DNA from 2 places in the Saccharococcus thermophilus genome. Region 1 is predicted to be linked to the other one. Evidence: riboswitches for the same ligand, from Rfam matches in the RefSeq annotation. Region 1 holds a riboswitch; the other holds the start of a gene.
What was found. A riboswitch is a leader RNA that binds a small molecule or an ion and turns the genes downstream of it on or off. The one in region 1 is predicted to bind S-adenosylmethionine.
Positions count from the first base shown of each region.

Region 2: another riboswitch for S-adenosylmethionine. It lies ahead of mtnW (2,3-diketo-5-methylthiopentyl-1-phosphate enolase); the one in region 1 lies ahead of BDD39_RS03020 (methionine ABC transporter ATP-binding protein).

Region 1 covers NZ_JAASRS010000001.1:546,362-566,737, reverse strand. The annotation lists gene BDD39_RS03040 (carboxymuconolactone decarboxylase family protein) at 4-366, opposite strand; gene BDD39_RS03035 (hypothetical protein) at 467-658, shown strand; gene BDD39_RS03030 (MetQ/NlpA family ABC transporter substrate-binding protein) at 684-1,523, opposite strand; gene BDD39_RS03025 (methionine ABC transporter permease) at 1,542-2,210, opposite strand; gene BDD39_RS03020 (methionine ABC transporter ATP-binding protein) at 2,200-3,228, opposite strand; SAM riboswitch class I at 3,326-3,434, opposite strand; partial or broken gene BDD39_RS03015 (PLP-dependent transferase) at 3,552-3,725, opposite strand; gene BDD39_RS03010 (SCP2 sterol-binding domain-containing protein) at 3,910-4,257, opposite strand; gene BDD39_RS03005 (thioredoxin family protein) at 4,464-4,796, opposite strand; gene BDD39_RS03000 (toprim domain-containing protein) at 4,804-5,154, opposite strand; gene BDD39_RS02995 (YusG family protein) at 5,303-5,548, opposite strand; gene gcvH (glycine cleavage system protein GcvH) at 5,621-6,004, opposite strand; gene BDD39_RS02985 (arsenate reductase family protein) at 6,083-6,442, opposite strand; gene BDD39_RS02980 (acyl-CoA dehydrogenase family protein) at 6,498-8,282, opposite strand; gene BDD39_RS02975 (acetyl-CoA C-acetyltransferase) at 8,347-9,519, opposite strand; gene BDD39_RS02970 (3-hydroxyacyl-CoA dehydrogenase/enoyl-CoA hydratase family protein) at 9,568-11,952, opposite strand; gene BDD39_RS02965 (YuzL family protein) at 12,139-12,288, shown strand; gene BDD39_RS02960 (proline dehydrogenase family protein) at 12,416-13,333, opposite strand; gene BDD39_RS02955 (hypothetical protein) at 13,493-13,762, shown strand; gene BDD39_RS02950 (spore coat protein) at 13,781-14,113, shown strand; gene BDD39_RS02945 (DUF2573 family protein) at 14,158-14,412, opposite strand; gene BDD39_RS02940 (hypothetical protein) at 14,829-14,981, opposite strand; gene BDD39_RS02935 (hypothetical protein) at 15,160-15,405, opposite strand; gene bioA (adenosylmethionine--8-amino-7-oxononanoate transaminase) at 15,541-16,908, opposite strand; gene bioD (dethiobiotin synthase) at 16,898-17,617, opposite strand; gene BDD39_RS02920 (biotin transporter BioY) at 17,617-18,180, opposite strand; gene BDD39_RS02915 (FAD-dependent oxidoreductase) at 18,741-19,304, shown strand; gene BDD39_RS02910 (flavin reductase family protein) at 19,337-19,807, opposite strand; gene katA (catalase KatA) at 20,296-20,376, shown strand, end outside.
Region 2 covers NZ_JAASRS010000001.1:2,489,840-2,500,835, forward strand. The annotation lists gene BDD39_RS12935 (amino acid permease) at 1-447, shown strand, start outside; gene BDD39_RS12940 (hypothetical protein) at 484-732, opposite strand; gene BDD39_RS12945 (S9 family peptidase) at 848-2,863, shown strand; partial or broken gene BDD39_RS16790 (group II intron reverse transcriptase/maturase) at 2,924-3,138, opposite strand; gene BDD39_RS12955 (CAP domain-containing protein) at 3,321-4,046, opposite strand; partial or broken gene BDD39_RS16795 (alpha/beta hydrolase family protein) at 4,355-4,536, shown strand; gene BDD39_RS12960 (phosphate propanoyltransferase) at 4,579-5,145, opposite strand; gene BDD39_RS12965 (MarR family winged helix-turn-helix transcriptional regulator) at 5,232-5,675, opposite strand; gene BDD39_RS12970 (1,2-dihydroxy-3-keto-5-methylthiopentene dioxygenase) at 5,972-6,514, opposite strand; gene BDD39_RS12975 (methylthioribulose 1-phosphate dehydratase) at 6,543-7,178, opposite strand; gene mtnX (2-hydroxy-3-keto-5-methylthiopentenyl-1-phosphate phosphatase) at 7,175-7,834, opposite strand; gene mtnW (2,3-diketo-5-methylthiopentyl-1-phosphate enolase) at 7,831-9,072, opposite strand; SAM riboswitch class I at 9,138-9,249, opposite strand; gene BDD39_RS12990 (pyridoxal phosphate-dependent aminotransferase) at 9,331-10,524, opposite strand; gene BDD39_RS12995 (carbon-nitrogen family hydrolase) at 10,621-10,996, shown strand, end outside.

The DNA of each region.
Region 1 (20,376 bases):
CTTTTAATGGGTTTGGGATAATTCGCGAATGCATTCCTGCACTAGCGTTACCGCTTGGCTCACCGCCGCGCCGCCGGCAAATGCCGCCGCTACCCCGCACGCTTCTAAAATTTCTTGTTCCGAAGCCCCTTCGTCTAAACATCCTTTCGTATGATAAATCGTGCAATATTCATCTTGCGTGGCGAGGCTGATTCCGAGCGCGATAAGCTGTTTTTCTTTTTTCGTTAACGCACCTTCTTTAAAGCACGCTTCTGTGAAGGCATTAAAGCTGCCAGCAATGTCCGGCAGTTTTTGTGTAAACGTACCAATCCCCTCTTTATAATGGCGAAGAGCCGCTTCAACCGACGTATGTTGCTGCTGGTTCACTCCTCAACACCTCTTTCCATGTTATATCGGTGTTAGTATGCGTGAAGAAAAAGGAATTAAACCAAAGAATTTTAAATATAGACAAAATGGGAGGAAAACAATGGGAAAATGGATTCCCATGTTCCTCATGATAATAGTGATGGTCACGTTTTTCGTGTGTTGGGGATTAGCATGGTTGATCGGAGGAGGACCTGACGATTTCTTCGTTATCGGAATTGTCCTTTCCCTGCAATGTTCTTTAATCATTACGCTGTTGATCGCCATTCTCGAAAAGCTGCCAAAAAAGAAATAACAGAAGCGAATCGCTTCCGTTATTTTTATTGTGCCGCCGGAATGACAGCGCCATGATATTTTTTCTTAATAAAGTCTTGAATTTCTTTCGAGTGCAGCACTTCGACAAGCGTTTTAATTTCTTTGCGGTTTTCATCACCTTTGCGCACCGCAATAATATTGACATATGGGTTATTTTTCGGAGACTCGACAGCAATTGGGTCTTTGGCAGGATCTAAACCAGCATCTAGCGCATAGTTCGCGTTAATCACCACCGCATCGCCTTCGCCGTTTTTATAAATTTGCGGCAGCAATCCCGGATCCACATCGGTTTTAAATTTTAAATGTTTCGGATTCTCGACAATATCTTTCACCGTTGCTTTCGTTTTGTCCACGCCGTCTTTTAACTTAATCAATCCTTTTTCTTGCAGCATCGATAAAATGCGGCCATGGTCGGCAACCGAGTTGCTCATGATGATCGTTGCACCGTTTGGAAGTTCATCCAAGCTTTTATATTTTTTCGAGTAAATACCGATTGGCTCAATATGGACGCCGCCAGCGTTGACAAAATCATATCCGTATTCTTTTTTCTGTTCTTCTAAATACGGAATGTGTTGGAAATAGTTCGCGTCAATTTCTTTATCCGCCAACGCTTTGTTTGGCAATACATAATCTTGGAAAGTAATAATTTTCAAGTCAATGCCTTTTTCTTTTAAAATTGGTTTTGCTTTTTCTAAAATTTCCGCATGTGGCACATTGGAAGCTCCAACTACTAGCTTCGTCAATTTTCCATCTTTGTTGTCATTGGCGGCGTTGTTATTGCCTCCGCATGCTGCCAGCGCCAACACAAGCACCGCCGCAAATAAGGCACTAATCCATTTTTTCATATTGATTTTCCCCCTTTTTTATCGTTTATCTATTTTGGAAGTGACAAAGTCACCGATAAACTGAATGACAAAGACAATCACTAAAACTAAAACGGTAGCAACAAACGTGACATCATTATGATTGCGCTGGAATCCTTCCAAATAGGCTAAGTTTCCAAGACCGCCGGCACCGACAACCCCTGCCATCGCCGTATATCCCACTAAAGCAATCGCTGTTACGGTAATTCCGGACACAAGAGCAGGCAATGACTCCGGAAGAAGCACTTTCCAAATAATCGTTGCCGTTGATGCCCCCATCGCTTTTGCTGCTTCAATGACGCCTTTGTCAATTTCACGGAGCGCAATTTCTACCATTCTCGCGTAAAATGGCGCTGCTCCGATAATCAAAGCCGGCAATGCGGCGTTGGCGCCAAGAATCGTTCCGACAACGAATTTCGTAAACGGGATTAACAAAATAATTAGGATAATGAATGGGATGGAACGAAAGATGTTCACAAGAGCCGCGATGACCATATTTGCCAGACGGTTCTCCCACAGGTTTCCCTTTGACGTTAAAAATAAAAGCAATCCAAGAATCGTACCTAATATAAATGTTGCAACGACAGCAATTCCTGTCATATAAAGCGTTTCAACCGTAGCCGCCCAAATCATATCCCACTGTACATTCGGTAAGAGGCTAGCGAGCATTCGAGATCACCTCCACCGCCACTTGCTGCTTTCGAATGTAATCGATCGCGCGGGCAATTTCCTCTTTCTCTCCATCCATATGAACGAATAAGACACCATAAGAACCTTGATGGGTTTGCGAAATTTTCCCTTGCAAAATATTCGCATCGACGTGGAACTGGCGAACGACATTGGCGATGAGCGGCTGTTCGGCAGCTTCTCCGACAAACGTCAATTGGATAACCGTTCCGTTTGGGTATTTATCGAGCAGATGGATAATCGTTTCTTTTGTTTCCTCCGGTTCGATAACTTGTTGAACAAATCGTTTCGTAATCGCTTGTTTTGGTTGCCGAAATACTTGCAGCACTTCGCCTTGTTCGACAATTTTTCCGTTTTCCATCACCGCGACGCGGTCGCAAATTTTGCGAATCACATGCATCTCATGAGTAATTAATACAATCGTTAACCCTAGGCGTTTATTAATATCTACTAAAAGGTCCAAAATAGAATCGGTTGTTTGCGGATCTAACGCAGATGTCGCTTCATCGCATAATAACACTTTTGGATTATTTGCTAAAGCGCGCGCGATGCCAACACGCTGCTTTTGCCCGCCGCTCAGCTGCGACGGATAAGCGTGTTCTCTTCCTTGCAGCCCGACAAGCTGAATGAGCTCATCAACCCGCTTTTTCCGCTTTTCTTTCGGAATGCCGGCGATTTCCAACGGAAACGCGATATTTTCATGAACGGTTCTTGACCATAGCAAATTAAAATGCTGGAAAACCATTCCGATTTCTTGACGAGCCTTTCGCAATTCTTTTCCTTTAATATTAGCCATATCCCGTCCGGCGACAATGACTTTGCCGCTTGTCGGTTTTTCCAATCCGTTAAGAAGACGAATAAGCGAGCTTTTTCCCGCACCGCTATATCCGATAATTCCAAAAATTTCGCCTTCCTTAATTTGTAAAGAAACATGATCGACCGCAGTGACCGACCCGTTTGCCGCTTCATATATTTTTGTCACATCTTCCAATGTAATCATGCACATTTTCACCTTCCTTCATTTAGCAGGGCGGCTCATTCCAAAAAGAAAACCTTTCTGCTCGAGGAGAACAGAAAGGTAATCATTACCATTCCGTCTCTTATCTCTCAAAGCAGACGCTTTGTGTGAATTGGCACCATTTCAGCGTACGCGCTGACGGTTGCCGGGTTTCATTGGGCACATCCCTCCACCTCTCTTGATAAGAGCACATCACCACATTATTCAATTGCCAATCCTCAATGAATTACAAGTGTGATTGTATCACCCTATGTCGAAGCATGTCAATAAAAAATTTTCACGTCCATATTTCGGCAATCTTCTTTTTATAATGAAACGGAAATATTGGAAGTAATCCCTGTCGCAGCGGCAATGGCCTGCTCTAAATCTTCGATTAAGTCATTGATGTTTTCAATACCGACCGATAAGCGAACTAAATCCTCCGTCACTCCGGATGACTTGAGTTCTTCTTCATTTAGCTGCTGATGCGTCGTGCTTGCGAGAGTTTTTTCTACACCTTCGTGTAAACATTCGCTCTTGTTCTGCACGGCTTTCATGGACAAACGTCCTGTTAGTGTCGCTTCATCCAATGACTTCAATCACAAGTTCCATTTTTCTGAATATTTTAACACTGTTTATTGCACTTGTCAATTCTTTTTCACCGAAAAACAAGCCGGCAATCATTTAGCAAACGTAACGGTATGGCTTGGCTAAGTGAAGCAATGACTCAAGCAATAACATATGCCGAAAACTTCCCGAAATATGTAATTCCCGCAAACGAATTTGTTGCTGTAATTTTAACCTTCCGTTTAATAGAGATTCCAATACCTCTTTTGATCCGCGCACCGTTAATACCCGCCGCTCGTCTACTTCCACCGCTGGGCTGATTCGATGTTTGGAAATCGCTACGACTGCTGTTTCCGTTTCACACTCAAAGCGAATGTACAGTTCTTCCTCTGGTAAAATCGGCAATAGATGATTTAATGTTTGCATTCGTTCGGCAAGCTGTTTGACTAGTTCACGCATATTCATATTCCCCTCTCCCCCAGTTCTCTGCTGTTTCATTTATTTCCATATCCAACGGGAAGAATCCTTTACAAAAATCTCGACAAATAATCCGGGAAAAAGCAAAATTCTTGTCATTTCCCAAGAAATATGTCAAATGAAGTCAAAATAACGGTTGTTTACAACAAGAATCACGGAGGGAAGAGGAAATTCGTGCGAAAAGCGTTTCACCATTAGTCTCTCTTTCGATAATCATTTGGCAGCATCTCTTTGATGGTTTCATATAAATAAGGAACAGAATGAAACGCATACCACTTTTTAATGATATTGCCATGTTGAAATAAAAGAAGGCATGGAACACTTTCGATTTTCCATGCAGCCGCTCGCTTCGGTATATAATTAATATCCGTCTGGTAAAACGGAAGTAACGGAAACAATTCCTCGACTACTTCCAGCATTCGTTTGGCAAGCTGGCAAGTGCCGCACATCGGCGTATATAAATAAAGGCAAACAATCTCTTCGCTGCGAATGACCTCATCGATTTCGATCGGCTCTATTTTTTTCATTGCCTACTCACCTTTTCAATAAATAATTCATATGCACATCAAAATTCGCGCGCAATAATACTTGCGCAACATGCCAATTTGGCGCTGCCGCCACTTCGCGGTAAGCACGATCGATATAAATATGCTCCGCTTCCGGAAACTCGCGGCGAAACTGCTTGCGTAATTTTTCGCCCGCCTCATCGGCATCGACCAATATATAAACATCTTTATAATAAAGCTCGTCGATCAGCTCCTCCAGCCTGGCATCGCTAATCGTCCCATTGGTGCAAATAATTTCCACCGGTTCATTTAGAATATTGGCGATTTTTTGTTTATCAGAGCGTCCTTCAACAATAATCACTTTTTCGCTTTCCGTCATAAACCATCACCTGTAAATGTCGTTGTACTATTATTTATATGACAACGGCGACCATTGTTTCCGCCGTAGAGACAGGCGGGGCAAGCGCCGTTTTATGAACTACATCTCATAAAAACAAGAAGAAAGCAACGGCATCACACCGTTGCTTTTAGCACCAACCAGCCTCACCGTCGCAATCGACATATTTTTGATCTGGCTCAACGGTGACGGTCATATCCTTATAAATTTGTCCATTTTGCTGATCGTATCCATCTTTTAATTGCATTAAATGGCTTACTTGTGAAAGAGGAAGATGACCAATTTGCCTGTTCCCCTCATATAGCTCAATAGAATCACCATTGATTTTGCCAATCACGCGATCGGTGACTTTGACTTGTTTCGTTTCTAATGCCATAGGAGCACCCCTCTTTATCCATCTTGTTATGTATAGGGTGCCCATCCTTTGGATGATTCATTGCAGAAAGGTTTAACCTTCTTTTACCATCGCCTCATATTGTTCAGCTGTCAGCAAATTATCGACCTCGCTCATATCTTTCGGTTCAACGACAATCATCCATGCTTTTTCATACGGCGATTCATTGACATATTCTGGGTTATCGTTCAATTCTTCATTCACTTCGACGACTTTGCCGCTAATTGGCGCGTAAAGCTCAGATACCGTTTTGACCGACTCTACGCTGCCAAATGGTTCGTTGGCGGTAATTTCCGTTCCTACTTCCGGAAGTTCGACAAACACGATGTCTCCTAGTTCCGATTGCGCAAAATCCGTAATGCCGATGCGCACTTTGTCTCCTTCTACTTTTACCCACTCATGCTCTTCCGAATAGCGTAATTCCTTTGGCGTATTCACGTTTGTATCCCTCCATATTGACAAAATATGCTCTTTTTCATCATAACCAATTTTACCAAAAAACTCACTGAATTCGTCTTATTTGTTGAAAAATTTTTCATATTGTTCCTCTTGAAAACCTACGAGGACACGGGTTCCATCGGTTAAAATCGGCCGCTTGATCAGCATGCCATCAGAAGCAAGGATTTCTAGAAGCTCTTCCTCGGAAGCGGTATTCACTTTTTCTTTTAGCCCTAACTGCCGATATTTCATACCGCTTGTATTAAAAAATTTTTTCAACGGCAGCCCGCTTTTGTGATAAAGCTCTGTCAATTCTGATTTTGTCGGAGGATTTTCGACGATATGCACTGCTCGTACGTCTATTCCATGTTCGTCAAGCCATTTTTTTGCTTTTCGGCACGTGTTGCATTTTGGATACCAATAAAACGTTAACGCCATCTTCACCCATCCTTTATAAACAAAGTACCAGGACAAGGCCTGGTACTTTCCATTATTACACAATATAACGTTCTGCTTCAATGAGCGCGGCTGCGGCTTCACGTTTTTTCGCAATGATGTTGATTGGAATGTAGCGTGTCAACTTCCGCAAAGCCGCCAGCATCATGCGCAAGGCGTCGCCTTCTTCCACAGCAATGAGCGTTTCTTTTGCATGCGCTTCGATTTCATTAAACGCTTCTTGGCAGAAGATTTGCGTATAAAGGATTTTTTGTTTGTTTTTCTCTTCGCCAGAGTTTTTGATCGCTTTTTCCGTGCGAAGCAACGCCGATTCCATCGCATAAATATTGGCAACGATATCCGCAATATTGACTAAAATTTCTTGCTCTTCTTCGAGCTTCGGACCAAATTTTTGCGCTGCCAATCCTGCCACCATGAGCGCAATTTTTTTCGCGTTGCGCACTAAATATTTTTCTTGTTCAAGCACGCCGTCGCCGATTTCTTCTGGCGCGAGCATCATTAATTCTTCTTGCAGCTGCTTGGCTTTTTGCAAAAGCGGCAACTCGCCTTTCATCGCTTTTTTCAAATACATTCCCGGAACGAGCAGACGGTTGATTTCATTTGTCCCTTCAAAAATGCGGTTAATGCGGGAATCGCGATATGCGCGTTCAATTTCATATTCTTGCATAAATCCGTAGCCGCCGTGGATTTGTACGCCTTCGTCCACGATATAATCCAATGTTTCCGTCGCAAAGAATTTATTCAGCGAACATTCAATCGCATATTCGGCAATCGATTTGGCGATTTCCTTCCCGTCTTTTGCTTTTTCTTCGTCCAAAAGACTCATCCGTTCATCAAATAGGCCAACTGTACGATAAACAGAACTTTCGGTCGCATACAAGCGGGAAGCCATCGTCGCGAATTTTTCTTGCGTTAACGTAAATTGCGAAATTGGCCGTTTAAATTGCTGGCGCTGATTTGCGTATTGAAGCGTAATTTCGAGCGCTCGCTTCGCGCCGCCAACCGCGCCGACGCCAAGTTTATAACGTCCGATATTGAGAATGTTAAACGCAATCACATGTCCCTTGCCGACTTCGCCAAGCAAGTTTTCTTTCGGAACAGGAACATCTTGCAAAATCAGCGTCCGTGTCGACGAGCTTTTAATTCCCATTTTCTTTTCTTCCGCACCAGTCGATACGCCCGGGAAGTCACGTTCCACGATGAATGCGGAGAAATGTTCGCCGTCTACTTTCGCATACACGACAAAGATATCCGCAAATCCCGCGTTCGTAATCCATTGTTTTTCCCCGTTTAAAATATAATGAGTGCCCTCAGCGTTTAATTTCGCCGTCGTTTTTGCTCCTAATGCGTCGGAACCAGAACCAGGTTCTGTCAGCGCATAGGCGGCGATTTTTTCACCTGTCGCAAGCGCCGGCAAGTATTTTTTCTTTTGTTCTTCCGTTCCGAACAGAACGATTGGAAGCGACCCGATTCCGACATGGGCGCCGTGGGAAATCGAGAAACCGCCAGCGCGCGCCATTTTTTCCCCAATTAACGCGGAGCTGATTTTATCCAACCCTAATCCGCCGTACTCTTCCGGAATATCGGCGCTAAGCAATCCGAGCTCGCCCGCTTTTCTTAATAATTTTACAGAGCGGTCAAATTCATGATTTTCTAAATGTTCAAGTTGCGGAAGCACCTCATTGACGACGTAATCTTCCGTCGTTTTCGCAATCATTTTATGCTCGTCGGTAAAATCCTCCGGTGTAAACACGCGTTCGCAAGGAATATCTTCGACAAGGAAGCTGCCACCTTTAATCGCGTTTTCCAACGTTTTTGCCATTTTTGTACTCCTCCCCTTAGATTTATATGGTCAGGCGGCGAACTACGCCGCCCGCTAGATTCGATTAGATTAATTCAAATACTCCCGCTGCTCCCATACCGCCGCCAATACACATCGTCACAATGCCAAATTGCACGTTGCGACGGCGCATTTCATAAAGTAGCGACAATGTCAGTTTCGCTCCCGTGCAGCCGAGCGGATGGCCTAGTGCAATCGCTCCGCCGTTGACGTTGACTTTGTCTTCATCCAATCCAAGTTCACGAATGACTTGAATCGATTGCGAAGCAAACGCTTCGTTCAGCTCGATTAATCCGATGTCGGAAAGCTCCAGGCCAGCTAGTTTCAGCGCTTTCGGAATCGCTGCCACCGGACCGATTCCCATTACTTCCGGCGGCACTCCGGCAACGGCAAACGAACGGAATTTCCCCAGTGGTTTTAAGCCGAGCGATTCTGCTTTTTCGCGGTCCATCACCATCACCGCCGCCGCGCCATCGCTCATTTGCGACGCATTTCCGGCCGTTACCGTTCCATTAATGGAAAATGCCGGACGAAGCTTGGCTAGTGTTTCCATATTCGTGTCTGGACGGACTCCTTCGTCCTCCTCAAAAAGAATCGTCTTCTCGACTAGTTTGCTGTTTTCAATTTTGCGCACCGTCACTTCGACGGGAACAATTTCCTCTTTAAACTTACCTTCACGAATCGCTTTGGCCGCACGTTGATGGCTGCGCACCGCAAACGCATCCTGGTCTTCGCGGCTGACGCCGTATTTCATCGCGACTTGCTCTGCCGTATGTCCCATCGACATGTAGTATTCCGGCGCTTCTTCAGCCAGCTTGGCGTTTGGACGAATGACGTGCCCCATCATCGGCACCAAGCTCATCGATTCGACGCCGCCGGCGATCACCGTGTCGGAATGGCCAAGCATGATGCGCTCTGCCGCATACGCGATTGCTTGCAGTCCAGAAGAACAATAACGATTAATCGTAATCGCCGGAACCGTGTATGGAAGCCCGGCAAGCGCCCCGATGTTCCGCGCAATGTTCAAACCTTGCTCCGCTTCCGGCATCGCGCAGCCAATAATTAAGTCATCGATATTTCCTTCATAATTTCCTGCGCGTTTCAACGTTTCTTTCACAACAAGCGCTCCTAAATCATCCGGCCGTACATGGGCAAGCGTTCCTTTTTTCGCCTTTCCGACCGGTGTGCGCGCTCCAGCTACAATCACCGCTTCTCTCACGATCTTCCCCCCTGTTTTTCTCCAGCGTTTATTTCCAGGTCCCCTGCATTAGTTGCGGAGCGGTTTTCCTTTCACAAGCATATGCTGCATTCTCGCTTGTGTTTTCGGCTCGCCGATCAAGCTTAAAAACGCTTCCCGCTCTAGATCGAGCAAGTATTGTTCGTCTACTTCCGTTCCGTACGGAACTTTGCCGCCGGCAATGACATAGGCGAGTTTTTTCGCGATTTTTAAATCATGCTCGCTAATATAGCCGGAATGGAACATCGATTGTGCTCCTAAGAGCAGAGCCGCATATCCTGTTTCTCCGACGACCGGCACTTTTTTGCGCACCGGCGGGCGATAGCCTTGATCATACAAGGAAATGACCGCTTGTTTTGCTTCATAAATCAAATGGTCGCTGTTCATCGTAATGCCATCGCGCTGATTTAAAAAGTTTAGTTCGCGCGCCTCCGCAGCTGATCCGGATACTTTTGCCATCGCAATCGTTTCAAATACTTTATTGGCGATTTTTTGCAGATCAAAATCGACGCCGTTTGGCAGGCTGTTTAAATGCTTAATATACAGCTCTTTATTTCCGCCGCCGCCCGGGATGAGACCGACACCGACTTCCACCAGCCCCATATACGTTTCCGCTGCCGCTTGAATGTGCGTGGTGGCAAGGCATACTTCCGTACCGCCGCCGAGTGTCATCGCAAACGGCGCCGCCACAACTGGCTTCGGGCTGTATTTAATGTTCATCATCGCTTGCTGGAACTGACGGACAGCAAACTCAAGTTCAAAGTAGTTCTCATCTTGCGCTTCCATCAGCATCATCGCGAGATTAGCGCCGACACAGAAATTTTTTCCTTGGTTGCCGATGACAAGCCCTTTATAATTACGGTCCACTTCTTCCAACGCGTAATTAATCATTTGTACGATATCCGTGCCGATTGCGTTATTTGGCGAATGGAACTCTAATAAGGCGACGTCATCGCCAAGATCGATCAAGCTGGCGCCGCTGTTTTTCTTAATGACGCCTTTTTGCTCTTTTATGCGCTTAATATGAATGACTTTCGGATTCTCTTCAATAGGTTTATACTCTCCTCGATCGTAATAGAACACTTGCCCTTTTTCCGATTTATAAAAAGATGTAAATCCGTTGGCAAGCATATCAGTTACCCATGAAGGAATTTCCATGCCTTCGGCTTGCATTTTGCGAACCGATTGCTCAACGCCAATCGCGTCCCACATTTCAAATGGTCCAAGCTCCCAGCCGAATCCCCATTTCATCGCCCGGTCGATGGCTACGATGTCATCGGCAATTTCACCGAGCAATTTCGCCGAGTAAAGCAGAGCTGGGGCTGTAATGTTCCAAAGGAACGTTCCAGCGCGGTCATCGGCATATACAAGCGCTTTCAACTTGTTGGCAAGACCTTTTGCTTGCTTGCTCATTTCCACCGCTGGAGTCGTTAATTTTTTCCGTGGTTCATACTCCAGCGTTTCATAATTCAGCTCGTAAATCTCTTTTCCTTGTTTGACAAAAAAGCCTTGTCCGGATTTACTGCCAAGCCAGCCTTTTTCCAGCATCGCTTTCATAAAGTCCGGAACGCGGAACGCTTCTTTTTCTTCCCCCTCAACTTTTTCAAAAACGTTGTTGGCAACATGGATAAACGTATCCAAGCCAACGACATCGAGCGTACGGAACGTTGCGCTTTTTGGTCGGCCGATCAGCGGTCCGGTAATCGAATCCACTTCCCCGACGCTATATCCGCCTTTCATCATTTCTCTGACCGTGACTAATAAGCCGTAGGTGCCGATACGGTTGGCAATGAAGTTTGGCGTATCTTTCGCCATGACCACGCCTTTGCCGAGCACTTCTTCGCCAAATGTCTTCATGTAAGAAACGACTTGTGGATCGGTATCTTTTGTCGGAATAATTTCTAACAATTTCAAATAACGCGGCGGGTTAAAGAAATGCGTTCCTAAAAAGTGCTTTTTAAAGTCTTCCGAACGTCCTTCCGCCATCTCCTCAATGGAAATGCCGGAAGTGTTCGAGCTGACGATCGTTCCCGGTTTTCTTACTTCATCCACTCTTGCAAACACGCTTTTTTTAATGTCTAAATTTTCGACAACGACTTCGATAATCCAGTCTACTTCGGCGAGCCGGTGGAAATCGTCTTCGAAGTTGCCGGCTTCAATCAGCGACAAATTCGCCTTGGACATAAGCGGAGCCGGCTTTTGTTTCAACAGTTTTTGCAGCGCCTGATTGACAAGACGGTTGCGCACTTCTTTATGTTCAAGCGTTAAACCTTTCGCTTCCTCTTCCTTCGTCAACTCACGCGGCACAATATCAAGAAGCAATGTCGGTATGCCTACGTTCGCCAAATGGGCCGCGATTCCTGAGCCCATCACGCCGGATCCGAGCACCGCGGCGCGTCGAATGCGTTTCACCATTCCTCTTCCCCCTTACCCATATTGAATGAATCATCATTCATTTTATTGTGAAAAAAAATACGCCATGAAAATATTTCTATATTAAATATAAAGTATGTTAATAATTTTCGCAATATATAAACTTAACAATTTTTTCATTTATCATAACTTCTTTTTTTGGTGACGCTATAAAAAGGGGGTGATACGATGGCAAAAATGAAAAAAAATCCTTCGCAGCGCGGAATCAGCGCGGCAAGCGTCAAGGGCAACGCTGGCCCGACGGTGGAAAGGGACGGCGGCGGCAAACGCACGAGCCAGAATCAGCAATATAAACGGCATAATATGCAAGGAGAATAATCTTCTCGATACAGCGAAAAAAACGCATCACGGACTGAAACATGCCGTGATGCGTTTCTCTTTCTCTTCAGACAAGTTGGAATGACGCAACTTTATAATTATTCCTTTTTTAGCAATTATCGGAATCCTATTTGCGGAAAATTCCTTTTAACACAAAGGCAACGTTAGCCGGCCGCTCGGCGAGACGACGCATAAAGTAGCCGTACCAGTCCGTGCCGTACGGAACGTAAACGCGCATCGTATATCCTTCACGCACAAGCTGCTCTTGCCGCTCTGGACGAATCCCGTATAACATTTGGAATTCGAACTGGCTATTTGGAATATTATATTCTTTTACAAGTTGCTTTGTATACTCGATAATCGCATCATCATGAGTGGCAACTGCCGTATAGTTTCCATTTAATAAATGCATTTTAATGATTTTTTTGAAGTTTTCATCGACATCTTTTTTATCCGGAAACGCCACTTCCGGCGATTCTTTATATGCTCCTTTGACAAGGCGCAAATTCGGATGGTAATCTTTTAAATCTTCAATATCCGCCGCCGTACGGTATAGGTACGCTTGCAATACCGTTCCGACATTATCGTATTCCGTTTTCAGCTGTTTAAAAATATCGAGCGTTTTTTGGCAACGAGAATAATCTTCCATATCAATGGTCACAAACACACCATGTTCTTTCGCCGTCTCTAAAATGCGGCGCATGTTTTTCATCACAAGGTCATCGGAAATATCGAGACCCATCGATGTCATTTTTAACGATAATTGCGAATTCAGCTTTTCTCTACCGATCGCTTGGATCGCTTCGATGCAATGGTTCGCCATTTCGTTCGCTTCTTTTTCGTTATCTACGAATTCGCCTAAATAATCGACCGTAACAGCAAGTCCTTTTTTATTTAATTGTTTAATCACTTTGACAGCCTGTTCGATCGTTTCCCCTGCAACAAATCGGGAGGCACCAAAGCGCAATCCATATTTTTTCGCTAATTTGGTTAATGTCTTATTTTTCGATAAAAACAAAAAAAAGTCGCGCATCAACTGCTCCATCATTGTACCCCCTTATTCCGTAAACGCATTCATATTTTCATTGTAACATGTTTTCTTATTGTTGAATATCTTTTTTCGACAAAATTCTCGCTGTGTATAGTTTTCCACAAAATGAACAATCTACAATTGAAATATTCAATCTGGAAAGGAGCATGATGTATGCAACAACAAATGAACATGCAACAACAACAAACGGCCATGCCGCAACCGCCGCAAATGGTTTCAACAAAAGATGCGCTTTATTTCACGGATATGCTGTCGTGGAATTTGCTTGCGATGAAAAAAGCACATTTTTTTGCATCGCAATGCCAAGATAAAGAAGTCATAGCTGCGTTGGAAAAAGCAGGACAAATGCACCAGCGTCATTATCAAAAAATTTTAAGCCACCTACAACCAAATCCAAACCAGCCTAAAACGCCATTGCAATAACAATAGGGAGGAATGATCATGAACCAAAACCAAATTCAAAATCCAGAAACGCAAATACCAAAAACACCGCAAATGAATGATCGCGACTTTCTTAACGATATGTTAACAACAGAAAAATATATGACATCGGCTTATAGTGTATTTTTGCACGAGGCAAGCCATCAACAATTATATCAAGACATGCTGAACATTTTTACAGAAACCCAAAATTGCCAACGTGAACTTTACAATTTAATGTTTAAAAAAGGCTGGTACAAACTTGAAGCGGCGGACCAACAAAAATTGCAACAATCATATCAGCAATTCCAAGGATACACCAATCAATTCCCATATCAAAATACCGTTCAGTAATACTCGCTTTCCCTTTTGCAGCAAAAAAGCCATGATCACAGTCATCATGGCTTTTTCGCATTCGCACGCGCTTCATCATTCAATTTTTTGATTTCAGCGATGAGCTGCTTCATTTGTTCCTTTGCCTCTGGGTAAAGCTCATTCCAATGTTTCACAAGAGCCGGCATCGATTTTGCCACATGAGAATATAACACCCATGCTTTTACTTTTTCTTTTAACTCTTCATTCGTTTGACCAAGCAACAGCTCTGTATATTTGTCTATCAGCGCCTCAAACTGCCGGAAAAACGTTTCATCCATGCCCTTTCCTCCATACTTTTTTCAAACTTCTTACATTATAATAAAACGGGTGCATTCCTTCAAACAACAGGTGAAACAATTGCCCTGACAGAAAATGATATTCGTCACCGTAAATTCGCGATTATGTATGAAATTTCTCAGAGCTCCGACCTCCCAACTATAAAAATGATTGCCCCATTCAACATTAAAACCAAATAAATCGGCATGATACTCCCAACAATATTTGTAAAAAAATTGAAAAGTTAAGTTGTAATTGAAAGGACAAGTCAATATGCTCGTAAACAAAAACCCCTCCACATCAAATAGAAATGCTTCATGAAACCATGCCTGTGATAGACCGATTCGATGACATAAAAAGCTCATATTGCCATTTTTTCATTATAAAGCGTCCCGCATGCTACAGGGGACGCTTTTTGTTAAAACCAAAACACGCCATACGGATAATACGGAGGATATGGATAATACGGTCTTGGACGGAAGAAAAGCGGAAATGCTAGCGCACTGCCGAGCAATCCGCCTAGAAAGCCGCCTAACAACGGACCGCCGAAAAATGCTGGTGGATATACCATCACGATTCCCCCTTTACAAAATAGAACTGGACACCATTATGCTATGTTAATGAAGGACAAATGGTGCAAGGAATCAGCCTACTTTTTCATAAGTTTTTCATATGAATAATACGAATAGCCATCACTTTTGTAAAAAATTAAGGCCTGCCATGTAACCGGCAGGCTTAAGCAATGTTTATTACCACCATATTCCGCCATAAGGGAATCCGTAGCCATAGAAAGGATAGCCAAAACCGCCATAGAACGGGGCTGTTAGCGCGCCACCCAATAGTCCGCCTAAAAGGCCGCCAAAGAACGGGCTGCCAAAACCAAATCCCCATCCCCATGGGCGACCAAAACCAAATCCCCACGGACGGCCAAAACCAAATCCCCATGGGCGTCCAAATCCCCATAGTCTTGTATCTTGTAAGCTTATATCGTTCATGTTCGTCTCCCCTTTGTTGATTGTTTTGTTCCTTCCCTTTCAACATATGTAGGACAAACGCCAAGGGCATGGGCGATTGACCTTTTGGGCAAAAAAAAATAGGCACCTAGACTCGCTAGGCAGCAGTGAAAACAATTACCGAACGACTTTGGCCATTTCCGCGATCGAATCGAAGAGGATATGGACTGCTGTTTCCATCTGATCCTCTGTCATCGCTAACACTGGAATGAACGTGATCACCGGTCCGAGCGGACGAACAATCAATCCGCGCTTTCGAGCTTCTAGAATAATCCGATGTTCGATCATTTCTGAACGCGGAAAAATTTGTTTCGTGTTTCGATCTTGAACAATTTCAATTCCTACCATTAATCCTTTTTGACGAATATCCCCAACGATTGGAATTTCATAAAGCATTTCTAGCTTCTTTGCCAACATTTCTGCTTTTTTTCTTACGTTCTCTACAAGGTTCCGTTTTTCGATAAGCTCAATATTTTTTAAAGCGACAGAACAAGATAGTTGGTTCCCTGTATATGTATGCCCGTGATAAAACGTCTTATCTTCATCAACGTCTCCTAAAAACGCAGCATAGACGTCTTCTGTTGTCAATGTGGCGGCTAAAGGGAGATAACCTCCGGTAATGCCCTTTCCTAAGCAAACAATATCCGGATGAACATCTTCTTGTTCGCACGCAAACAGCGTTCCTGTTCTTCCAAACCCGACGGCGACCTCATCGCAAATAAGCAGCACACCATATTTCCGGCAAAGTGTTTCAACACCTTTTAAAAATCCTTTTGGATGTGTAATGATGCCCGCAGCCCCTTGAACAAGCGGCTCCACGATCATGCCGGCAATTTCCCCATGATGGTGTGCCAGCACATCTTCAAGCTGTTGTAAACAATAGCTGACAATCTCCTCTTCATCGCCGTATTCGTCCATGCGATACACATATGGAGAAGGAACTTCTATTCGTTCAAACAACAGCGGCTTAAAAATGCGATGGTATAAGTCCATTCCGCCGACACTCACAGCGCCGACCGTATCCCCATGATACGCTTCCTTTAAAGAAACAAATTTATTTTTTTTCGCATATTTAACTGGATCGATGTTTTTCCAATATTGGTACGCCATTTTTAACGCAATTTCCACCGCGGCGGCACCCGTGTCGGAATAAAACACTTTCGAAAGCCCCGGCCAAAGCTCAATCAGCTTTTTCGCCAATAAAATCGAAGGCACATTGGCCGACCCAAGCAAGGTCGAATGCGCGATCGTTTCGATTTGCATGTGCAACGCTTCATTTAGTTCAGGATCATTATGGCCGTGGACGTTTACCCATAATGAGGCATATCCGTCCAAATATTTGTTTCCATTGACATCAAATAAGTAGCTTCCGTTTCCTCGCTCAATAATCAGCGGATGTTCTTGCACATATGTTTTCATTTGAGTAAACGGGTGCCACACATACTCTTTATCCCATTGTTCTAGTTGTTCATAACTATACTTCAACGGACAGCACCTCCTGTAACAACTGCTTTTGCTCGTTTTTCTCTAACCAACGTTCCGCCAACGCCATCATCGTATGCTTCGTCACCTTCGCAAGGGATGGCAGTGTGGCGATGATCGGCAAATCTAACATTTTTTTTATTGTTTCAATATTATTAACATGAATGATGCTTTCGGCATTAAATTGATTAAAAATCAACCCAAGAACACGAATGCCTTGCTGCTGTGCGTAAGATACGGTTGTCACTGTATGATGGATCGCGCCAAGCCCTGCTAAGGAAACGATGATAATTGGAATGTTGTATTCTCTAATCAAATCGTTTGTCATATAAAACCCTTGTTCCTTCTCTATTAGCGGGACAGCCAAACCTCCCGCCCCCTCGACAAGAACGATATCGTATTGACGTTTCCATTGTTCAATTCTCTCCGCTATCAATGCCGGGTCAATAGTGGTATTCGTTAATGTTGCTGCTAGATGCGGCGAAACGGCAGGTTCCATATAATATAACCCTTCTGATTGCGGCAGTCCCACAACCTTCTCGTACCAATATTGATCGGCAAACGAAACTCCATCTTCCGCTAAGCCTGTTTGAATTGGTTTAAATACTTTGGTATTCAACCCCATCTTTTGGAAAACGAAAGCAAGGAAAGAGGTTGCCACCGTCTTACCAATCTCTGTTCCCGTTCCGGTTATAAATATTGCTTTTCCCATTAGGAAACCACCTCCTGTTTACGAATGACGATGTGAATACGCGGTAATATACGTGCAACAAGCACAGAACAAACAGCACATAACAATAGATCACCAGGTACAGGAAGCACAAAGCCAAACCACAACGTTTGTCCAATGGTAAGCGGCTTTTCCACAATCCATTTCATCGCTATGTATAACCAGGCGCATCCAAAGAAATAAACAACCAAAAGAGTAGATAAATTCGCCAGAAAAATAGTCACTGCCCTGCGAAATTGAAAGGCTTGCATCATCCACCCGTTGACATAGGCCCCCAAAACAAAACCGATCAAATAACCAAACGTCGGCTGAAACACATAGCTAGGTCCCCCTCCTTCCGCAAACACGGGTGCTCCTGCAAGACCGATAAGCACATAGACAAGCTGGCTCAGCATTCCCAGCTTCGGCCCTAATAAACATCCCGCTAGATAAACGGAAGCGATTTGTAATGTAAACGGCACATATGGAACCGGAATTTTGATAAACCCGCCAATGGCCGTAAGCGCGGCAAACATCGCTGCTAACAAAAGCGATTTCGTTTTCATCCCTTTCCCTCCAATCCCATATTTTTCTCTTATTTTGCCTGACAATCTATTAATTGTCAACCACATTTTATATATAGGTTTACATATAGATACATTTTCCTACGAATGGATCGAAATCACAGTAATAGGAATAGTTACAAAAAATAAAACAGCTAACCAAGATTTTTAGGTTAGCCGTCGAAATGATATGATTCAATCCTTTTTCTACTTCGTTTATCAATAACGCCAGAAATTTTGCTGGTCATGTTTATCTATGACTTTAGTGCCGTCTATTCCAATTCCCTTACTTATGTTGAACCATCTTCATTCCGCATTGACAAAGAATCGAATGTTTTAACCGGCGAATCGGCTGATGGCATTGTTCGCAAATAAGCGGTTTTTTCATTTTTGCTTCTCTCCTTATTTCCGTTTCTATATTCAATTATATATTTTATTTAATTAAAATGAATATAAAATTATAATTATTATAATTTAAATGAGCATCTTGATTGGATGAATTTTCTAATCGTGTTATAATAAATATTGTTTAAATATTCTAAACCATGGGGAGGATAAAAAAGATGTATGACATCGCGATTATCGGCGCAGGACCAGCGGGGGCTAGCGCGGCTATTTTTACGGCGAAAGCGGGAAAGAAGACGTTATTGATTGACAACGATAAAAGCATAACAAAACGCGCTTGGATCGAAAACCACTATGGGGTTATGGAAATAACAGGTCCGGATTTAGTTGAAATCGGAAAAAAACAAGCGACAAAATTCGGCGCGGAGCTAGTAAACGCCCAAGTAACAGATATAGAAAAATTGGAAAACGGATTCCGCATTCAAACGGACAATGATTCATTTGAAGCGAAGCATGTGATTTTAGCAACCGGAGTGGCAACCGATCTCGCCGCGAAAATCGGGGTCAACACCAAACCAGGAACGGAACCGCGCATTAAGACGATCATCGATGTAGACGCAAACGGAAAAACAAACATCGATGGCATTTGGGCGGCAGGAACGGTAGCCGGCGTCAGCGTACATACGATCATCACCGCCGGCGACGGAGCGAAAGTGGCCATTAACGTCATTAGCGAACTGAACGGCGAACGGTATGTTGACCATGATGTATTGAAAAAATAAAAACTGCCCCTTTCCGGGCAGTTTTTGCTTTCTTATTCTTTCGCGATGCTCCGATATTTGCCTTCAAAGAATAATAACGGATCTCCAGCTTCATCTTTCATCAAGATGTCCGTCACTTCACCGAAGTACAGTGTATGATCCCCTGCCACATAGGAGCTGTGCACGTTACATAAAATATTGGCCAGCGCGTCAGGCAAAATCGGATGCCCATCTACCCATTGGAAATCTACTTTTTTCTCTTCCTTTAATTGTCCGGCAAACAGACGGGAAAGATCTTCTTGCTCTCTTGCCAAAATGTTGACGGCAAATTTGCCCGTTTGCTTGACAATCGGATTCATCCGTGCCTTTTCTCCGATGGAAACGACTACTAACTTTGGATTCAAGGAAACAGACATAAAGGCGTTGGCCGTCATTCCTTTGACTTCCCCTTGGAATTCCGTAGTCACCACCGTGACGCCCGTCGCGAATTTCCCCATCGCGTTGCGAAACGTGCGATCGTCCATTTTTTCACTTCCTTTATTTTTAATTATTAAAACGAGATAATGACACGATACAGCAAGCACGAATGGAATGTTCTCCCACAACACAATATTAACATTATTCAATCTATTTTGTAAAAACAATTCCTAATATGCTCTTTACAGGAAAGGATTGAATGTTCGTTCACGCCTATTTAGCGACGTTATATCCCCCTATCGATTCGTATCATTATGAAATAATTTGCTTGCCAAACGATCAAGCAATGGAACGTTTCTAAATCGTATATGTATATGAAAGAGTTTGCGGATGTTCCCCCTAAAGCGTCCATCACTTTTAGAGATTTTTCATGAAAAATTTGGCGGTTAAATGAAAAAACTAATATTTTATGCTAATTATTTTCTTTTTATTATATATATTTATTTAAAATAATTATAAAAAAGTATTGAATTTTGTTTGATAAATGTTATCATTTATTAGTGAAAGGAAAATGGAAACGGAGGGAGAAGGAAGGATGGCAGAGCAAAAAAAATTGACGACTAGCTGGGGAGCTCCTGTTGGCGATAACCAAAACTCGATTACAGCCGGCTCTCCT
Region 2 (10,996 bases), 1.9 Mb from region 1:
TATCAGGCGGCAAAACAAGGTTTGTTTATTCCAGCATTTTTAAAGGAAAACAAAAAGAAAGTACCAAGCTTTTCTTTAGTTCTTTCGAATGGATTGGCGCAAATCTTTATTTTTTCGACGGTTTCCAACTCGATGTCAGCGGCGTTTGACTTTGTCATTTACATCGCGACATTAGCGTATCTCGTCCCATATTTTATCGCTTCTGTCTTCCAATTAAAGCTGACGCTGACCGGCGAAACATACAAGGGTGCGGCACAGGGCCGCATGATCGATGGAATCGTTGCCGCTCTGGCTACCATTTATTCCGTCTGGGTCATCATCGCCGGCACCGCCGATATCAAAACGTTTATGCTTGGGGTTGTCCTGCTTTTAAGCGGCATTTTCTTCTACCCGCTAGTGAAAAAAGCGGCACAGCAAACAGCAGAAAAACAAAAAATGTCGGCATAACGAAAACGAACGTCCGAAAGCCGCGGACGTTCGTTTTTATATTTTTCTCTTTTCCTCCCCATCAATCACCATTGCCTCCACATCGATAAAATCAACGGGCTGAATCCCCATCGACTGAAAATCTTCTTTCGCCTTTCTAGCAAAGCGATTGTTTGATTTTTGTTCAGCAGCAGTTGTGATAATAGCCGTTTTCATCTTGTCAAAGTTCTGATCGCATAAGCGGATAAACGCTGTTTTCATTCGTTCACTATAAAAGCCAGCTGACATCAATAGCAATTTCGCCATCTCCCCCCTTTCGTCGTGACATGATCATTGCCGTTATTTTACCAAGTTTTAGAGGGAAAGGTAATTCATTTATCGAAATACTATAGAAAAATTTTTAATGAAGGAAGTGGGTTGGATGAATTTACAGAATGCAAAGAAAAAATTGCGCGGCATCACCTCAGAAGATTTGTTTCGCATCCGCTTTGTGAGCGACCCTCAATTCTCCCCAGATGGCGAGAAAGTTATCTTTGTACAAAAAACGATTGATGACGAGCAGGAATATCGCTCTCATCTTTTTCTCTTGACATTAGCGGATGGCAAAGTAAAACAATGGACGTTTGGAAAAGGAAAAGACGCTTTCCCGCGTTGGTCCCCGGATGGAAAAACGATCGCGTTTCTTTCCAACCGCTCCGACAAAACACAAATTTGGCTTCTTCCGACAGATGGCGGGGAAGCGCGCCAGTTAACCGCATTAAAAAACGGAGTGCGCCATCCGTGCTGGTCGCCGGATGGGCGGTTTCTCGTAGCACTCACTTCTCTTGGCAAGGAAGAAACGCTAGAAGAGCGCGAGGAGCAAAACAAAAAAGAGAAAGAAAAACGCAAACTGACACCGCTTATCGTAGATCGGCTACAATACAAATCCGATGCAGCGGGATTTCGCGATGATAAACAAGATGTACTCATTCGCATCAATGTAGAAACAGGCGAGATTCAAGCTCTGACAGACGGCGATGACGAAATCGGCTCATTTGCCATATCCCCTGACAGCAAAACAGTCGCATTTATCGCCAATCGAAGCGATGAGCCTGATTTTACGTTTACGCGCGATATATTTCTCCTTGATATCGACAGCGGAAAAACGACAAAAATCACCGATGGAAAAGGTTTTTTCACTTCGCTGTCTTGGTCTCCGGACGGAAAAACGCTTGCGGCGATTGGGCATGAGCTCGAATATTTAGCCGCTACGTTAAATCGAGTTTGGATTTTTGATCTCGCTGGCGGAGAAAAACGGGCGCTTACCGCCGATTGGGATATGCATGTCGGTGATGCGATGGTAGGTGACATGCATTCCGATGCGCCAAGTCCTGGACTCATTTGGGATAAAGAAGGAAACGGTATGTATTTTCTTGCTTCCGAACGAGGGCGCGTCAACCTTTATCATGTAGCATTGGACGGAACAATTACACCATCTGTAGTCGGCGATTTCCATCTGTATGGATTAACGATTCACCCGCATCAACATATAGCGATTGCGGCAATTAGCAAACCAACCTGTATCGGTGACTTATATACCGTTTCTCTTCACGATGGAAAACGAAACAAACTGACAAATGTGAATAAGGAGTTGGAAGACGAGATTGACCTTTCCGAACCGGAGGCATTCACCTATCCATCCCGTGATGGCTGGACCATTCAGGGCTGGCTGATGAAGCCCCCTCATCTCGAACAAGGACAAAAAGTGCCGCTCATCGTCGAAATTCACGGCGGTCCACACGCGATGTACGGTTTTACTTTTTTCCATGAAATGCAGGTGCTCGCGGGCAAAGGATATGCGGTGCTGTTTACAAATCCGCGCGGTAGCCACGGCTACGGCCAAACGTTTGTCAACGCGGTGCGCGGCGATTATGGCGGGATGGACTATGAAGACATTATGAGCGGTGTCGATTATGTGCTCGAACATTTTGATTTTATCGATGAAACGCGCCTTGGCGTTACTGGCGGAAGCTACGGCGGATTTATGACAAACTGGATCGTCGGACATACGGACCGCTTTAAAGCAGCAGTAACGCAGCGCTCGATTTCGAACTGGCTCAGCTTTTACGGCGTAAGTGACATCGGTTATTTCTTCACAGAATGGGAAGTCGGCTGCAATGTGTGGGAAGATCCGGAACGGCTTTGGCATCATTCTCCGCTGAAATATGTAAAGAACATTCAAACTCCATTATTGATTCTCCATAGCGAAAAGGATTACCGCTGCCCGATCGAACAAGCAGAACAGCTGTTTATCGCGCTGAAACATTTAAAACGGGAAACGAAGCTCGTCCGCTTCCCAGAAGCAAACCATGATCTTTCCCGCAGCGGTCCGCCGACTCTTCGCCTTGAACGGCTCCATCATATTGTCGGGTGGTTTGAACAATATTTGTCAATCTAGTAAGAGAAGGGAACTAACCCTCGTTCTCTCACACCACCGTACGTACCGTTCGGTATACAGCGGTTCCATTAAGTCTGACGTCCGTTGACGAAGACTCTTCAGCCCTTGGCGCTCCCAATAAGAGTTTCCAAGGGCTTTATGCAAGATGGGACTAGCGGCTACTCTCCAAATATTTCTTCTGAGTGTTTCCCCATTCATATGCCATCTGCTTGGCACTCCTAAACTTTGCAGTTTTCGGACTCTTCTTGGGAGTTTCCACTCTTCCATTGGCACATGGACCGAAAGTTTGCCGCCCGCAACATCAGCTTTCGCGTCACCACGGACACCTTTGAGCTAACTGCTACTTCTGCCTTCGCAGCTCGCGACTTTCACCCTATAGACTAACCCCATGCCGGGCGCACGAAAAAACCACACCACTAATGCCTTCCTTAGTGGTGTGGCGCAGAAACGTTGGTCCTTATTTTCTGATAAATTGTTGTGTCCAGATGTACCCGTTTTCTTCAAAACCTACTCCGATATGAGTGTAGTTTCTGTTCAAAATATTTGCCCGATGGCCTTCGCTATTCATCCAAGCTGCCACTACTTCTTGCGGAGTCCGTTGTCCCATTGCAATATTTTCTCCAGCGGCTGTATAAGAAATGCCGAATTTTTTCATCATGTCAAACGGAGAGCCATATGTCGGACTGTTATGGGAGAAATAATGGTTCACGGCCATGTCTCTTGATTTTTCACGGGCCACCTTGCTTAACGCTAAATCGACCTTTAAAGACGGCAAACCATATTTCGCTCTTTCTTTGTTCGTTAAATCTACTACTTGTTGTTCATAAGCATTTAATCCTGCTTCATTATTTACTTTTTGGGTTTGACTTGGTGCAGGCGCCTGCACTGCTGGCTTGCTTACAGGAGCATGTACATTCGCTGATGGTGTTTGGACAGTAGTTGTGGCTGGCTTTTGCTGCACCAGTTTTGCCACTTCCGCATTTCCTGTTTGATCTAAAATAAACTGCAACCATTTTTCGATATCTTGAATGCTAGATGGATAGACAGTATAGTTAACTTCATAGTTTTTCATCGCTGGACATGGAGCAGGCCCAGCCGCTTCCGTTTTCGCTGTATTCGCTGTAAAAGATGCTCCTAAAATCGCTAAAGATGCAGCAAGTGAAAATACGACTTTTTTGTTCATGGTTTCTCCTCCTCCAATCTCAACCTTGCTTGCACATACATCATAACACGAGTTTTTTGTAATATTTCTGTATAAATATGGAAATTGGATTTGTTTACCATTCGTTCCTGAAAAAAAGATTTTTTTCAGGAAAAAAATCCAGGCTGATCCCTGACGAAAACTAGGATTGTAAAAAAACATCTTTCATGGGTATTAAATACTATTTTTCTATTAATATATATCTCTGCTATATATTACTTAAAAATAAAGGTTGACAAAGTTTAAGAAAAGGATAAAAATTAACATTTTTTACGATCATGTTACAATACAGCATTCCAACTCCATTATTGATTCTCCATAGCGAAAAAGATTACCGCTGCCCGATCGAACATCGTGCCGAAACATTTGAAGCGGGAAACGGAGCCATAATTTGTCCCGCAGCGGCCCGCTGGCTCTTCTCTCTGAGCGGCTCTATCCTATTGTTGGGTGGTTTGAACAATATTTGGCATAAAACAAGAGTCCCCGTAATCAGGGCTCTTGTTGCGATAGATATTTATGGAATTAACTCGACGTAATCGCCTGTCTTCAGCCCTGCCGCGTTCGCTTCGTCTGTATCAATATGCATATCGAGCGCGAAGTTTTCACTGACGCGGACGATGACCTCATCGAAAATTAAGGCGCGCTCCCCTTCTGTTTTCACTTTTACGACTTGTTTGTCTTTTACTCCGAACGTTTCCGCATCTTTTGGAGTCATATGGATATGGCGCTTGGCAATAATCACGCCTTTATCAACGGTCACCGTCCCTTTTGGACCATGGATCGTAATCCCAGGAGTTCCTTCAATGTCTCCGGAAAGGCGAATAGGTGGCTGCACCCCTAGCTTAAAACTGTCCGTCTTGGAAATTTCCAGCTGTGTCATCGAACGGACAGGGCCTAACACGCGGACATTTTCGATTTTTCCTTTCGGCCCTTCGACGGTCACCGTTTCATTGGCAGCAAACTGCCCTGGTTGCGACAATGGCTTCAGCAACGTTAATTCCGCACCTTCGCCAAACAATTGCGCTAGATGCTCATTCGATAAATGAATATGGCGATTCGATACTCCAATAGGAATCATCATCAGCACCTCCTCCTTTTATAGATTATCCATTTTTTAAAAAAATAAGTGGCTGCTTATGGCAGCCACTTATGTTCGACGATCGCAAACTATTCCTTTTTTGCTCCGTATCCCAATTTTTTCAATAACGAAATAGCCTGTTCCTTTTCCTCGGCAGTTAAGCCGGAAACGATTTCGTGAATCGTCTGCGCATGCTCCGGAAAAACCTTTTCGATAAACGTTCTTCCCTTTTCCGTGATCGAAGCATACGTGACGCGGCGGTCTTTCTCGCATGCCCTTCGTACAATCAATCCTTTATTTTCGAGCTTATCGACCACATAGGTAATGCTTCCGCTCGCGAGCAAAATTTTCTCCCCGATTTGCTGCAGCGGCTGATCCCCTTTATGGTAAAGCAGCTCTAACACGGCAAATTCGGTTGGATTGACGCCGAACGATTGAATCGATTTATTCACTTGGTCACTGACAGACCGATATGCTCTTGATAAAACGATAAACAATTTTAATGATTGTTTAATGTCCTTCTCCTTCTCCATTCACAATCAAACCCTTTTGTCGCTAAATTTATAAACTCGCAAAACACCGCTTTCTTACTTGCATTATACTTTAACTATTTGATACGGCGCAAATGTTTTTTCAAGCAACATGGGCGACGTCATACTCGTCATTTGGCGATTTTTCCGCAGGAGCGATGCGGTTTATTATTATAAAGAATAGTTTCTGGAATACCAAGGAGGGAGGCAGAAAGGAGCGGACATCCACCTATTCGTTTATCATCGGCATATATTTATAAAACAACCCCCTGCCCGAAGGAGACAGGGGGTTATCGCCATTATTGGCCTACTTCTTCTTTTTCTTCATACGGATGGGCGACCCAGCCGGACGGGTCGATAAACAGGCGGACAGCGACGACTTGGCGGTCGTCCATTAAGGTGAAATAATGCGGGTTACCTTCCGGCACGGAAATGACATCGCCTGCTTCAAGTTCGACATCAAAATAGCCGGTTTCGCTGTCTCCTTTGATGATAAAAATGCCATGGCCAGCAGTAATAGCGCGCACTTCGTCTTCCGTATGAATGTGCACTTGTTCAAACTTTTTCAACAGTTCATCCAAATTTGGCGTCGCATCCGATAAGGCGACGATATCCCACGTTTTGTAGCCTCTTCTCGCCGCTAAATCTTCAATTTCTTCTTTAAACGTCGCCAAAATTTCCTCTTTTTCTTCGTCGGTCAATACATATTTGTCGCGCAAATGTTCCGGCAGTTTGTTAATGTCCCAATGCTCATACAACACACCTTGTTTGTTTAAAAAGCTGCGGACATTTTCATCCCCTTCAATCACTTCTCCTGTTTTTCTCACTTTGATTACTGCCATTGGAATTTCCCCCTATCAATTTTATGGTTTAATCAACCGGCAGCACAGCGGCCTGCTTCAGCAGCAGACACTTGACGTGCCAGCTGAATAAAAACTCCCACGCTTCTAAAAACTTCTTTGCCTCAAACGCGTCCCGCCCCCATACGGTAATGCCGTGGTTGCGGATCAACACCGCGCCAGCATCTCCGTTGACATGCTTGGCGAATTCTTTAGCCAGCGCCGGAATGTGCGCGTAATTTGGAATAATTGGGATGCGGACCGGCGCATCTTCTTCCCACAGCCCGAACGCTTTAATGATTTCCTGCCCAGAAAACGCGACCTCTCCTTTATCCCCGTACAGCTCGGAAATAATATTATTGTCGATCGTATGGACGTGGAGGCAGCAACCGGCATTTGTCCGATTGTAAATTTCCACGTGCAGCAGCGTTTCCGCGGACGGCTTTAAATTTGTATCCTCGATCGGCTTTCCAAAAGCGTCGACAAGCAAAAAATCTTCCTCTGTTTGCTTGCGTTTGTCCTTGCCGCTTGCGGTGACGAGGAAAGTAAGCGGATCCTCCGTCACCTTGATGGACAAGTTGCCGCTCGTAGCGAAAAACCAATCGCGCGCCGCCAGCTCTGCTTTGACTTCGGCCAGCTCCCTCCATTTTTTCACAACGATGCTCATACGTTTACCTCCATCGTCTGCAAAAAATGAATGACATCGAAAAACGTTGTAAACGGCGTGTGCGGAAGACCGAGCTCTTGACACTTTTGCAGCAGGAAGTCGCGGGCGAGGACGTGGTCAGCCCGTTTCGCCACTTCCAAATCCGTAATCGAATCGCCGATCACGATGTGAAATGCATCCGGCACCGCCAGTTTTCTCAGCAAAGACGGCTTGCAGCAGCCGCAGCCGTTTTGACACTGGTCATCACACGCATGCGGCCATGTGATTCGGATCGTCTCGCCGCTGAAATCAGAGCCGTTGCAAAAGATGCGCTCTTTGTCGACCAGCCCTTCTAACAGCGGATAGACAAAAAAGTCGATGCCACCGCTGACAATATAAAGCGGAATGTCGTGCTCTTTCGTAAATGCGACAAATTCGCGAAACCCATCGCGAAGGCGGGCAGTCTGCAAAATGAAATCCGTGATTTCCTCCTTCCGGCTCGATGGGAGCAGGGAAAACATTTTCCCCACTCCTTCCTGCACGGAGATGCGCTGCGCCAATATATCGTCTTTTAACGATTCCCACTCGGGCGGCGCAAACTGCTTCATAATCGCGATAATGTTGTCATTGTCCGTAATCGTTCCGTCAAAATCACAAAAGATCACTCGTTTGGTCATGATGTCACCTCTACTGCGCCCCATAAGTCGATCGCTTTTTGCAACGCTTCATTTTCACGGGCTGCCTCGTGTAAAGATCTTCCGGCAAGCGCTGCATCGATAGCAGCGCGGAACGCTTTGCCGCCGCCGGCCGCCCCGTCCGGATGGCCATGGATGCCGCCGCCGGCATTGACGACGCTATTGACGCCAAAATCGCGGAACAGAAGCGGCACGAGACCTGGGTGAATGCCTGCCGATGGCACCGGAAACGCCTGTTTCAACGGATCGTTCTCATCCGTTAATACTTTGGCGATGCCAAGCGCTTCTTCCTTATCGAGCGCAACGCTTCCATACGGCGATGGAAACAGGACAAAGTCGGCACCGGCAAGACGAAGCAGCTTGCCAAGCAACAAGGACGCTTTAACACCGTAAAATTCCGACGGGGTAAGCGCGCCGCTGAATGCCGGATGAGCCATAATCGGAATGGTAATCTCTTCATCCTCGCGCAATCCTTGCAATACGTCCAACCCGTAAGCAAAGACGTTAAACAGCAATACATCGGCGCCCAGCTCCACCGCGCGCTTTGCCTTTTCTTTCAATTCGAACGTTTTGCCAGTTAAATTGACGGCATATAACGCCCGTTTTCCCGTCTGTTCGTACACTTCGTTGAGCGCCGCTTTTCCTGCCGTAATCCGTTTTTCAAACGACAGCGAGTCGCTGTCAAATACAATTTCATCATCCTTGACAAGATCTACTCCGCCAAGCGCCTGCTGCTTCAGCTGTTCGGTTAAATACGCGATATCGCGGCCAATAATGCCTTTAAAAATGCTCATGAGAAGCGGGCGGTCATATACATGGACTTTTTGGCGAATCCCATCGATGCCGAAGCGCGGCCCCGGAAACTGTCTTTTCCATTCATCAGGGAACGTTATATCTAGCAATCTTACTTCTCCATCTAAAGACAGCTTGCCAAACACCGTTGTCAAAAGCGCCGGGATGTCGGCACTGAAGTTAACGGTTGGATAGGCGATTTGCACGATCGCTCGCTTCAACCGTTTGCCAAAATACTGATTGACCCGTTCGCTTTCTTCCAGCTCTTGTATATGGACGACTTCCCCTTTATGTTTGCGCAGCTGCTCTTGTTCCAGCAGAGGCAGGTTGGTCCACGTGCCGACCGTTAAGCCAAGGGCGATGCCTTCTGCTTTTTTCTTTATGTCTTTCTCATCGTGAATAACGTATGTGGCAATGATTTGGCTCATGATCATCCCTCTTTCTCTTCATCAAAAAAGCCTCTTCATAAGAAGAGGCATGGAAATGGACACTCTTCTTATCTCTCAGCGTTACCGCTGCAAGAATTAGCACCGTGCTTCGCGATCACCGCCAAGCCGGTTGCCGGGCTTCATTGGGCTTGTCCCTCCGCCTGCTCTTGATAAGAATGCTCGCAATATTATATTCACTTTTCAAATAATTCGCGCTCGCAAATTTAATTTGAATTATGACAGTATTTTTTGACGTTGTCAATCATTTTTTTCATTTTCGAAAAGACAGAGCTTGCCAATCCGCTCCGCTGCTTCTTGCAAACGGGCTTCGCTCGTCAATAAGCCTACGCGCACATAACCTTCCCCATGCTCGCCAAATCCGATTCCCGGTGCGACAGCCACATGCGCTTTTTCTAGTAAATAATCGGCAAAACGTTCCGACGTCCAGCCGCGCGGCACCGGCAGCCACGCGAAAAACGAGCCTTTTGGCGGCGCAACATCCCAGCCGATTTGCCGCAATGCCGCTATAAGCGTATTACGCCGCGATTCATACAAGGCGACAAGCTCTTCGACGCAGCGCTGCGAGGAAAGAAGGGCGGTTGCTGCCGCTTCTTGAACCGCGCCAAACAGGCTGACGTATAAATGGTCCTGAAGCAAATTAATCGCCGCAATCACGCTTTCATTGCCGACGGCAAATGCGACGCGCCAGCCCGCCATATTATACGTTTTCGAAAACGTATAAATTTCCACGCCGATGTCTTTTGCCCCTTCCGCCTGAAGAAAGCTAACCGGTTTTTTTCCATCAAAACCAATCGCTCCATACGCAAAATCATGGATGACGCAAATCCCGTGCTTGGCGGCAAACGACACCGTTTCCTCGAAAAATTCCTGCGAAGCAATTGCCCCGGTCGGATTATTTGGATAATTTAAAAACATAAGTTTGGCTTTTTCTGCAATATGGCGGGGAATTTCACTATAATCAGGCAAAAATTCATGTTCGGCGCGCAATGGCATCATCACCATTTCTGCACGCGCCAGCGCAATCCCTGACCAATAGTCAGGATACCCAGGGTCAGGAACGAGCACGATATCGCCAGGATTCACGAGGCATTGCGGAATCTCGACAAGCCCCGCTTTGCCGCCGAACAAAATGGCGACTTCTTTTTCCGGGTCAACGGTCACGCCGTATTCCCGTTCATAAAACACGGCAACCGCCTGTTTCAAAAAAGAATACCCTTGAAATGGCGAATATTTGTGATATTTCGGGTTTGCCACCGCCTTTTGCATCGCTTCGACGATATGCGGCGGTGTCGGCTGATCCGGATTTCCTTGCCCTAAATTGATAACATCGTATCCTTCTCGAATTTTTTTGGCCACTTTCGCGACTAATGAGGCGAAAAACTGCTTTGGAAGCCCTTCTAACAGGTCGGATAACGGAAATTGTTTTGTCATGCTAAACACCTTCTCAAAAATTTCTTGAAATTCTAGTGCAACATCATATATCGTAAAAATCAAAATGTAAAGTAAATTTTTTCGAGGTGAATACGAATGACATTCAAAATCGCCTGCCTTCAGCTGGATATTTTCTTCGGCAGCCCACACGAAAACGAACAGCTTGTAGAAAGAGAAATAGAAAAAGTTATAAAGGAACGTCCCGATGTCATCGTTCTTCCTGAACTATGGACGACCGGCTATGACTTAACCCGCCTCGATGAAATCGCCGATGAAAACGGCGAACGTGCAAAAGTGTTCATTACCAAACTGGCAAAATCGTACCAAGTCCATCTCGTTGCCGGCTCGGTCGCCAAAAAAACGGCAAAAGGCGTGACAAACACGATGTACGTCGTCGACCGAAACGGCACGGTCGTTAACGAATACAGCAAACTGCACCTCTTCCAGCTGATGGATGAGCATCTGTACCTCC